Regions from separate parts of the Microbacterium sp. 2MCAF23 genome, predicted to be linked through region 2. Evidence: riboswitches for the same ligand, from Rfam matches in the RefSeq annotation. Region 2 holds a riboswitch; each other region holds the start of a gene.
What was found. Region 2 has a riboswitch for thiamine pyrophosphate ahead of thiM (hydroxyethylthiazole kinase). Riboswitches for the same ligand answer to the same signal wherever they lie in the genome.
Positions count from the first base shown of each region.

Region 1 (3,246 bases), on a different contig from region 2:
CCGCGACGAGGAACGGATCCGTCTCCGCGGGCAGGTCCGCAGCGAGGTCGGGACGCGCGCGGGTGGTGTCGATCGCGGTCATGACGGTCAGCCGCCCTGCACCGCGGTGACGACCTCGACCTCGTCGCCATCGGCGAGAGTGCGCACGGACCAGCCGGTGCGAGGCACGACGGAGCCGGCGATCGCCGCGGCGACGCCGAGGCGTCCGCCGTCGGCGCGCGTGCCGTCGGCGCGGAGCTCGCGCCCGGTGACCTGCGCCACCAGGTCGAGCAGAGACGATCCGGCCGCGACGGCACGCGGGGCGCCGTTCAGCCGGATCGTGGGGGCAATGGAGGTGTCGGTCATCATCGGCCTTTCTTCGGAGGATGCGCGATACGCGGGAGGGGACCTGCAGAGGCACCGGCGAGGCGCGGGGCGTCGAGTGCACGGCGAGGTCCGGGCGCACGACGGACGAGGTGTTCAGGCGACGCTGAGAGCAGAGGCGACGGTGGCATCCGCCACGCCGGTGCCGCCGAAGCGGAACGGATCCAGCGCCGCCGAGAAGGCCGGGGCGACATCTCGCCCTTCGACCAGGTCCGAACCGAGCTCAGCGGCCAACGGCGTCAGCAGCACGCCATGCCGGTCGAACCCGGTGGCGACGACCAGCCCTGGCGCCACACGGCCGAGCAGCGGCACGGCGTCGGGGCTGCCGGGGCGAGCCCGGGCGAGCACCTCGACGACCTCGCACTCCGCGATGCCGGGCAGGATCCGCTCCGCGTCGCGCAGCAGCGCGAGCACTCCACCGGCCTGCACGCCCTCGACGCCGCCCTCGCGCACGGTGGCGCCGAGCACGAGCTCGCCGTCCTCGCGCGGCACGAGGTACACGGCGGAGCCCCGGACCAGTCCGCGGACCGTGTGCGTGAGCAGCGGGCGGATCGCATCCGGCACCCGCAGGCGCAGGATGTCACCCCATACGGGCCGCAGCGGCAGCCGCGGCACTCCGTCGATCAGCGTCGCACCCAGGCCGGCGGCCACGAGCACCTCGTCGGCAACCGCGCGTTCGCCGGATGCCGACCGGATCCCGGTCGCACGTCCGGAGCCGGGCTCGCGTTCGACGGCGGCCACCGCGTCCAGGCGCACCCGCGAGCCGAGCTCGGCGAGCAGCGCGGCAGTGACCAGGCGCGGGTCGACCTGATGATCCTCGGAGACGAGCAGTCCCCCGGACACGGCGGGGGCGAACGCGGGCTCGAGCTCCCGCGCCTCCGATCCGGTGATCCTCCGCACGGCGCCTCCGCGCAGCGTGGCGAGTTCGGCGAGCGTCGCCCGGTCAGCGGCGTCGACGCCGACCGCCAGTGTGGCGGTGCGGCGGTGGCCTGTGCCGAGCCCGGTGCGCTCCTCGAGGGCGGCGACGAAGGCCGGGTACCGCGCCGCCGCCTCTGCCAGCAGCGGATGCAGGGCGTCCTGACCCCAGGCGAGCTCGGTGGTCGGAGCGAGCATCCCGGCGGCGGCGCGGCTCGCCCCCGCCGCCGGGGCAGGGTCGAACACGGTCACCTCGTGCCCGCGTCGAAGCAGTTCGGAAGCGCTGGCGAGGCCGATGATCCCGGCGCCGACGACGATGATGCGCATGGCTGTGCCCTTTCCTACGACGGTATGACCCGTATCAGGTTCAGCGGTCGGCATGTGGCCCTCTCAGCCCCTCTGGGCTCCCGCGGACCCCTCCACCCTAGGGGGTCGTGACGACGGTGATGCACCGATGCCGCCTCCGTGACGGCGCGACTGGCGCATTCATAGGCCTGCGCGGCAGGATGAGGGCATGACGTTCCCCGCCCTCGCGCCCCTCGCCGACCGCGCCGCGCTGTTCGCCGCCCTCCGCCAGGACCAGCTGGTCACCGCGACCGCCGCCCTGGGCGAGCACCGCTGGGACGTCGACCTTGCAGCGGGCACCCTCACCTTCACGTCGGAGACCGATCCGAGCCGCCAGCTCGTCGCGCGGGCATCGCTCGTCGCCACGATCGCCCCGGGACCCCGTTCGCTGATGTGGGCCTGGGCGCACCCGCAGGGCGGATCCGATCCGTCCGTCGCCGGCCTCCGCGACTACGGCACGACCTATTCGATCGATGCGCTGTCCAATCCGGAGCTGCCGTTCCCGGCCGAGATCGACGCGGACCTGGACGGCTGGATCGCCGGCGTCGCGCATCAGGTCGGCGCGATCGCCGAGGAGATCACCGGACGCTCGCCGTACTACTCCGCCCCGGTCGGCAGCGGCACGCGCGCCGTGTTCCTGCTGGACGCAGCCCTTCCGCCGCTCACGGTCGCCGACGCCGTCGTCGCCCTGCCTCGGATCCTGTCCGAGCTGACGCTCTCCGACGCGCGCTCCTCCGTGTGGGATCTGGCCCGGCTCGCCGGCTGGAACATGCAGTGGGCCGATGAGGCGTATTCGGCCGCGGTCGTCAGCGATGCGAGCGGCAGCGCCACGTTCCGCTTCGACGAGTACGCCCGGATCGCGAGCATCGAGTCGCAGCTCGGGCAGGCCCCACAGGCCTGATCCGGAAGCTGCGAAGCACCCGGAGATGCGCTCGGCCTCGCGCGTCGCGGTGGCCCTCGCCGTCACCGTCGCCGCGCTGCTGCTGTCCGCCGGCCCGGCCTGGGCGCATGTGACAACGGTCGCGTACGCCGACCTCACCGCGACCGGCCCGAGCGATGTCCGGGTCGAGTTCGACCTCCAGCACGAGCTGCTCAGCGCGTCCGCCGCCAAGGCGCAGGACGACCCTGCGCTCTTCGCCACTGCCATCGAGCACCCTCGGCCGGGCGCGGAGAACCAGGTGCTCGCCGACCACGCCGCCGCCATCCTCGCGTACACCACGAAACGATTCACCGTTGCGGTCGACGGCGGCTCGGTCTGTGCACCGCATCCTGACGGCCCCGCGGTGTTCCACACCAGGGACGCGACCGATTACGCCCGTTTCGGGATCCGCTATGCGTGCGCGGCCGGCCACGGCGGCGCGTTGGTCGTGCACAGCACGCTGTTCCCCGACGCCGAGGGCATGGTCAGGGACACCAAGACGATCGTGACGTACGCGATCGACGGCCGCAGCGGCAGCGCCGCCCTCGACGCCGCGCACCCGCAGTTCTCGACGGCGCAGCCCTGGACCGCGCGCTTCGCCGAGTTCTTCCTGCTCGGCGCCGAGCACCTGCTGACCGGGATCGACCACATCCTGTTCCTCATCGCGCTCATCATCAGCTCGCGCCGGCTGCGCGACGTGGTCC
Region 1 covers NZ_JBFRGY010000019.1:19,876-23,121, reverse strand. The annotation lists gene thiS (sulfur carrier protein ThiS) at 88-348, opposite strand; gene thiO (glycine oxidase ThiO) at 460-1,605, opposite strand; TPP riboswitch at 1,599-1,699, opposite strand; gene AB4078_RS18145 (DUF6882 domain-containing protein) at 1,793-2,524, shown strand; gene AB4078_RS18140 (HupE/UreJ family protein) at 2,550-3,246, shown strand, end outside.
Region 1: linked by a shared signal. The riboswitch ahead of thiO (glycine oxidase ThiO) and the one ahead of thiM (hydroxyethylthiazole kinase) in region 2 are both predicted to bind thiamine pyrophosphate.

Region 2 (3,246 bases):
CTGCGCATCTCGGTCGGCGCGGACTGCACGCTCGAGCTGGAGGACATCGGCGGCACCGTCGCCTATGACGGTGAGGGCAGACGCGCCTCGTGGACGGCGCGCATCGAGATCGGCGACCGCGGGATCTGCACGTGGCACGGCCAGCCCTTCGTCATCGCCGACGGCGCCGACGTCGACCGTCGCACGGACGCGGAACTCGGCGACGGTGCGGCGCTGCTGCTGCGCGAGACGCTCATCCTGGGCCGTGTCGGGGAGCGCGGGGGCGCGATCCGGGCGCGCACCGGGGTCACCGTGCAGGGCACGCCCGCGCTGATCGAACACCTGGACGTGGATGGGCGGTCTCCGATCCCCGGGGTCCTCGGCTCCGATCGCGTGCTCGACAGCGTGGTCCTGATCGGGCGCGAGCCCGCGGAGCAGGATCCCCCCTGGCGCACGAGCGGGATCGCTGTGCTGCGCCCCGAGCGCGGTGGGCTGGTGGTGCGATCGGTCGTCGACGCTGCCCATCTCGGCGATCTCGCGACCAGGTGGGGCGCGCTGCGGGAGGAGCTGATCCATGAGGCCTAGCCCGGCCGCGTACGTCGTCGGTGCGCTGCACGTTCTCGGATGGGGTGCGCTGCTGCTGTCCGCGGGATCTCCGCTCGGCATCGGGCTGGGGGTCACCGCGTATCTGCTCGGACTCCGGCATGCGTTCGACGCCGACCACATCGCTGCGATCGACAACACGACGCGGCAGCTCCTCGGGCGCGGGCGTCCGGCGCGAGGCGTGGGTCTGTGGTTCTCCCTCGGTCACGCGAGCGTCGTCTCGGTCCTCTGCGTGCTGCTGGCGTTCGGTGTCGGCGCGCTCGCCGCGGGAATCTCGGATCCGGACTCGCCGCTGCAGGTCTGGACGGGCGTCATCGGTCCGGTCGTGTCGGGCGTCTTCCTGCTCGTCATCGCGGGGGCGAACATCCTCGCCCTGCGCCGCCGTCGCCGGCCCGGCGATCATCGGCACGGCGGTCCCGCATGGGCGCTGATGGGCCGGCTCAACGCGGTGATCGACCGACCGTCGCGGATGTACGTCGTGGGCCTGCTGTTCGGCCTGGGCTTCGACACGGCGACGGAGATCGGTCTGCTGGCCCTGGCGGGCTCCGCAGCGTCCCGTGCCGTGCCGTGGTGGATGATCCTGATCCTCCCGGTGCTGTTCGCCGCGGGCATGTCGCTGCTGGACTCCGCTCAGGGGGCGATGTCGCGGCGCGCATACTCGTGGGGCTCGACCGGACGCGAGCGGGCGATGCGGCGCTACGACCTGCTGGTGACGGGCGTGTCGATCGTCGTGGCGCTCGTGATCGGCGTCGCCGAGCTCGCGGGGGTGGCGCTGCGGAGCCTGCCGCACCCGAGTGGCTTCGCGCGCGCCGTGGGCGAGCTCGATCTGAACGCGCTCGGGTTCGTCCTGACCGGGCTGCTGATCGTCTTCTGGGCGGCCGCCGCAGCGTGGGCCGGGGTCGTGAACGGACAGCGGTCCGCAGAGCGGTCCCCGCTGGACTGACCGCGCCTTCGCCGCGCGCGAGGCGTGCGAGGCGAAGGCGCCTGGCTAGACTGGCCCGCAGTGACACGGGGTGCCGCATCCGCGGCTGAGATCACACCCGTCGAACCTGATCTAGGTCGTACTAGCGAAGGGATGTCGCGATGAACGCGCGTCTGGAATTGTCGTCCGAGTCCACGGTGGAATCCGCCGCGGACCTTCTCACGCAGCTGCGGGCGGAGCCCCCGCTCGTGCAGTGCATCACGAATTCGGTCGTGACCGGCTTCACGGCGAACGTGCTGCTCGCGCTCGGCGCGGCTCCCGCGATGGTGGACATCACGGGCGAAGCCGGCATGTTCGCCGCGATCTCGTCCGGGCTCCTGGTCAACCTCGGCACGCCCACGCCCGAGCAGCGCTCGGCGAGCCTCGAGGCCGTCGGCGGTGCGCGCACGGCGGGGACGCCGTGGGTGCTGGATCCGGTCGCGGTCGGCGTGCTGCCGGTGCGCACCGCGCTGGCGCAGGACCTGCTCGCGCTGCGTCCCACCCTCATCCGCGGCAACGCGTCGGAGATCCTCGCCCTCGCCGGCCGCAGCCTGGGCGGACGCGGCGTGGATGCACTGGACGGCACCGAGGCGGCGGGTGGCGCAGCCCGCGAACTGGCCCGGAGCACTGGGGGAGCGGTGGCCGTATCGGGCCCCGTCGACCTCCTCGTCGACGCCGAGCACGAGATCCGGATCGCGAACGGTGATGCCCTGCTCACCCGTGTCACAGGGGGCGGCTGCGCGCTGGGTGCGGTGATGGCCGCCTTCCTCGGGGCTGCGCGGCAGACCGGCGACAGCCCTCTGGTCGCCGCCTCCGCGGCCACCCTCGTCTACACGCTGGCCGCCGAGGACGCCGCCTCCCGATCCGACGGTCCCGGATCCTTCGCCGTCGCCCTGCTCGACGCGCTCGCGGCGATCCGGCCGGAGTCCCTCACGGCGCGCGCACGCGTCGAGGCCGTGGCGATCGAGACGGCGGAGGCCACGGCATGACGCTCGCAGACGTCGCCACCGCGCCGCGCCACGCCGGCACCCGCGAGGCGACCTCGCGGCGAAGGCTGACGGCGGAAGACCTTGCGCTCTACCTCGTCACGGACCCCGTGCTGAGCGGTGCACGCGGAGTGCCCGCCGTGGTCGACGCCGCCGTGGCGGGCGGTGTCCGGATCGTGCAGCTGCGCGACAAGGACGCCGATGACGCCGCGATCGTGGAGCAGCTCGTCGAGCTCTCCGAGGTCATCGCGGGGCGGGCGCTGCTCGTCGTCGATGATCGGCTCGACGCCGTCGTGAAGGCGCGGCGCCGCGGCGCGCGCGTGGACGGCATCCACATCGGCCAGTCGGACGTGTCGCCCCTCGTCGCCCGTTCGGTGCTCGGCCCCGATGCGATCGTCGGCCTCACGGCGAACCAGCCGGCGCACCTCGAAGCCGCGACGGTGCTGCCGGCCGGCACCGTCGACTACCTGGGTGTGGGAGTGATCCACCCCACGACCACCAAGCGCAACCACCCGCCGGAGCTGGGCGTGGCCGGATTCGCCGCGTTCGCCGCGGCCAGCTCGTTGCCGTGCGTCGCGATCGGCGGCATCAGCCGTGAGGATGTGGCCGCCCTGCGTGCGGCGGGCGCGGCCGGCGTCGCCGTGGTGTCCGCATTGTGCGCGGCCCCGGATCCTCGGGACGCGGCGCGCACGCTGCTGCGGGCCTGGGGTGCGGGCG
Region 2 covers NZ_JBFRGY010000004.1:9,092-12,337, reverse strand. The annotation lists gene AB4078_RS04710 (urease accessory protein UreD) at 1-564, shown strand, start outside; gene AB4078_RS04705 (HoxN/HupN/NixA family nickel/cobalt transporter) at 554-1,525, shown strand; TPP riboswitch at 1,582-1,675, shown strand; gene thiM (hydroxyethylthiazole kinase) at 1,666-2,532, shown strand; gene AB4078_RS04695 (bifunctional hydroxymethylpyrimidine kinase/phosphomethylpyrimidine kinase) at 2,529-3,246, shown strand, end outside.

Region 3 (3,246 bases), on a different contig from region 2:
GCCGAGGTCGGCCGATCGAGGGGCAGGTCCAGCCCGACGGCGGCGAGGGCTGCGTCCACACGCGGCCAGATCTCCGCCCGCGGAACTCCGAGGTTCTCGCACCCGAAGGCGACGTCGTCGCCCACGCGAGCCAGGATCGTCTGCGTGTCCGGATCCTGAAGCACCATTCCCACCCTGCCGCGGGCGCGGTCCGCCGGGACCCCGTCGACGAGCAGCGCTCCCTCGGCCTCGCCCTCGTCGGCGCCGCCGAGCACTCCGCCGAGGCCCTGCAGGAGGGTCGACTTGCCCGATCCGGAAGCGCCGAGCAGCAGCACGCGCTCCCCCGGCTCGATCTGGACGGAGGCGTGACGGATCGCCCAGCGACGCCGGGTGGCGTAGCGCCAGCCCCAGCCGTGCGCTTCGAGCCGCGCGGGCGTTCCTGGCCGTGCCGCGCTCACACCCGCGCAGCCGCGGAACGCCCGGAGGCGAAGCGGCTGAGGGCGCCCGTCGCGGCGAGGCCCCGCGTGATGAGCCACCCGCCGAGGCCCGCGACGATCAGGCCCGACACCGTGGCGGAGATCAGCGCGACCGTGATGAACAGGGTCCCGGATCCGGGGTACCACAGGATCAGGTCGTTGATGCCGCAGGCGAGACCGGCGGCGGCTCCCGCGAGCAGCGCGACGGGCAGCCGCCACGAGGCGTACAGGAAGATCAGGAACACGAGTTCGGCGCCGAGGCCCTGCACGAGCCCCGACACGATCGTCAGCGGGCCCCACTGGTTGCCGACGAGCGACTCGATCACCGCGGCGACGAGCTCGGTGTACAGCGCCGCACCGGGCTTGCGGATGATGAGACCGCCGAGCACTCCGGCGAGCAGCCACGGACCTGCGAGCAGCTCCTGCAGGCCGGGAAGCAGCGGGGTGAGCAGGGCGCTCGGCCCCACGTGGACGATGTCCCAGAGCAGGAAGACGCCGGCGCATGCGACGGCGATCACGCTGGCGACGACGATGTCGACGACGCGCCAGCGCCAGAGTCCCGGACGGCCGAGGCCCCGGCTCTGCGTGCTGTCTGCGTTCGTCTCGGACGCGCGGACGGATGTGTGCATCATGGAAACTCCTCCCTGCGCCGGCATGATCCGGATCAGGTTCGACGGTCGAAGCGCGATTCGCTCCCTCTCAGCCCGGCTCGCCGGACTCCCGTGGTGATCCGCCCATTCTAGCGCCGTGAGGAAGCGGCGGCGACCGCCTCGTCGTGGTGCGACGCAGCCCATCCCCTGCGCTGTCGCCGGATGCCCTCGGTTCGCGCGGAGGGTCATCCTTCGGCGGACCCGAGCGGGCGGATCGCCCTGACCGCGTCGTGATCGCCCCGGCCTCCCGGACCGCCCGAACGCGCAGGATACCCGCCGTTGACAGGGGCGCCCGATACGGTAGGGGGGTGAACAATGACGACGGTCCGGGGGCCGCCCAGGTCGATCCGGAGATCGTCGACGCTGACGCACTCGATGCAGAGGGCACCGAAACGGAGATCGACGAGACCGCGGTCGAGCCGGCTGGACTGTTCTCGACGACGCCGGAGCGGAGCGGATCCGCGTCGCTGTTCCCCGCGCAGGACGTCCCTCCCGACGCACCGCTGTTCCCCGCACCCGAGTCGACCCCCTCCGCATCGCTGTTCGGAGGAGCGACGGATGCGGTTCCCTCTGGGTCGGCCTCGACCTCTGAGTCGGCGGTCGCCGAGAAGGATCCGGCCATCGAGATCGCGCCGCCCGCCCTGTCGGCACCGACCGCACCGTCAGCACCGGCCGTAACGTCGGCACCGGCCGTAACGTCAGCGCCGGCCGTAACGTCGGAGTCGGCGCCGCCCGCGCTGCCGGAGGATCCGATCGTCGAGCCGACGCCCCTCGTCCCTGCCGTCAGCGCAGGTCGGACCGCCGTTACCGAACCAGCCTCCGTGCCGCAGACAGCCGCAGGCACCGATGCCGACCGGACCCCCGTCGCCCCCGTGCGACCGCTGCCCTCCGCAGGGCTCGTCCGCGGCCCCGACCGTACCCCGACCGCCGCTCTCACCTGGGTGGACGTGGCCCGGGTGGGCGCCGGTACGGCCGCCGCGACGGCTCCCTCCCGGTCATTGCTCGACGACGCCCCGCACCGAACCCTCGTCCGGCCCGGCGTGCTGCTGCCGTTCGTCGGAGTGCTCGCCGTGATCGTGGCGTATGGCGCCACGACCGCGCTCTGGCCGCTGAACGCCGTGCAGCCCGTCGCCTCCGCGGTCGAGTTCCAGCCGGCCGCCGCCCCTGCGGCGGCTGCGGCCTGGCCTGCCACGGGCAGCGCCGCCGTGGGCGTCGAGGGCATCGGCACGATCGCCTCGGCCGAGCAGCAGGTGCCGATGGCCAGCATCACGAAGCTGGTGACCGTGCTCGTCTCGCTCGACAAGCTTCCACTCAAGCCCGGCGAGCAGGGTCCTTCGTTCGCATTCACCCAGGCCGACAGCGACGACTACCTGAGCTACCTGAGGCAGGATCAGTCCGCGCTCGACGTGCCTGTGGACGGATCCCTCACCCAGTACCAGCTCTACGAGGGGATCCTGCTCGGCTCCGCGAACAACTACGCCGACCGGCTCGCCCGCGAGGTCTGGGGTACGGAGGAGAACTACGCCGCCGCCGCCAACCAATGGCTGCGCCAGCACGACCTCGGCGACATCACGGTCGTCACGCCCTCCGGTTTCGACTTCGGCAACGTCGCAACCCCGCGCGCGCTCATTCAGCTCGGCCAGATCGCCGAGAAGAACCCGGTGATCGCCGGGATCGTGAAGCAGAAGAGCGTCGAGCTGCCCGGCGCGGGCGTCGTGAAGAACACCAACGGCCTCATCGACGACGCCGGCATCGTCGGCATCAAGACCGGCACGATCGGCGATGGGGACGACACTCGCTACAACCTGCTCTCGGCAAAGGACGTCTCCGACAGCGACACCATCGTGCGAATCTACGTCGCCGCCCTCGGGCAGGACAGCGATCAGGGCCGGGTCGATGCCTCACGAGCCCTGTACGCCGGCATCGAGGCGGCGCTGAAGGACCAGCCGCAGACCGTCGGCAAGGGTGCGACGCTGGGCACCGTCGACACGGCGTGGGGCGAGACCACCCAGGTCGTCGCGGCCGAAGACGGCCGGGTCGTGCTGTGGAACGGCGCCTCGGCCACCGCGACCACCAAGTTCTCGCTCGGTGACCAGTGGAAGGCCGGAGAGAAGGCGGGAACGCTCAGCCTGAAGGGTCCC
Region 3 covers NZ_JBFRGY010000015.1:265,716-268,961, reverse strand. The annotation lists gene AB4078_RS16605 (ABC transporter ATP-binding protein) at 1-437, opposite strand, end outside; gene AB4078_RS16600 (ECF transporter S component) at 434-1,084, opposite strand; TPP riboswitch at 1,080-1,189, opposite strand; gene AB4078_RS16595 (D-alanyl-D-alanine carboxypeptidase) at 1,414-3,246, shown strand, end outside.
Region 3: linked by a shared signal. The riboswitch ahead of AB4078_RS16600 (ECF transporter S component) and the one ahead of thiM (hydroxyethylthiazole kinase) in region 2 are both predicted to bind thiamine pyrophosphate.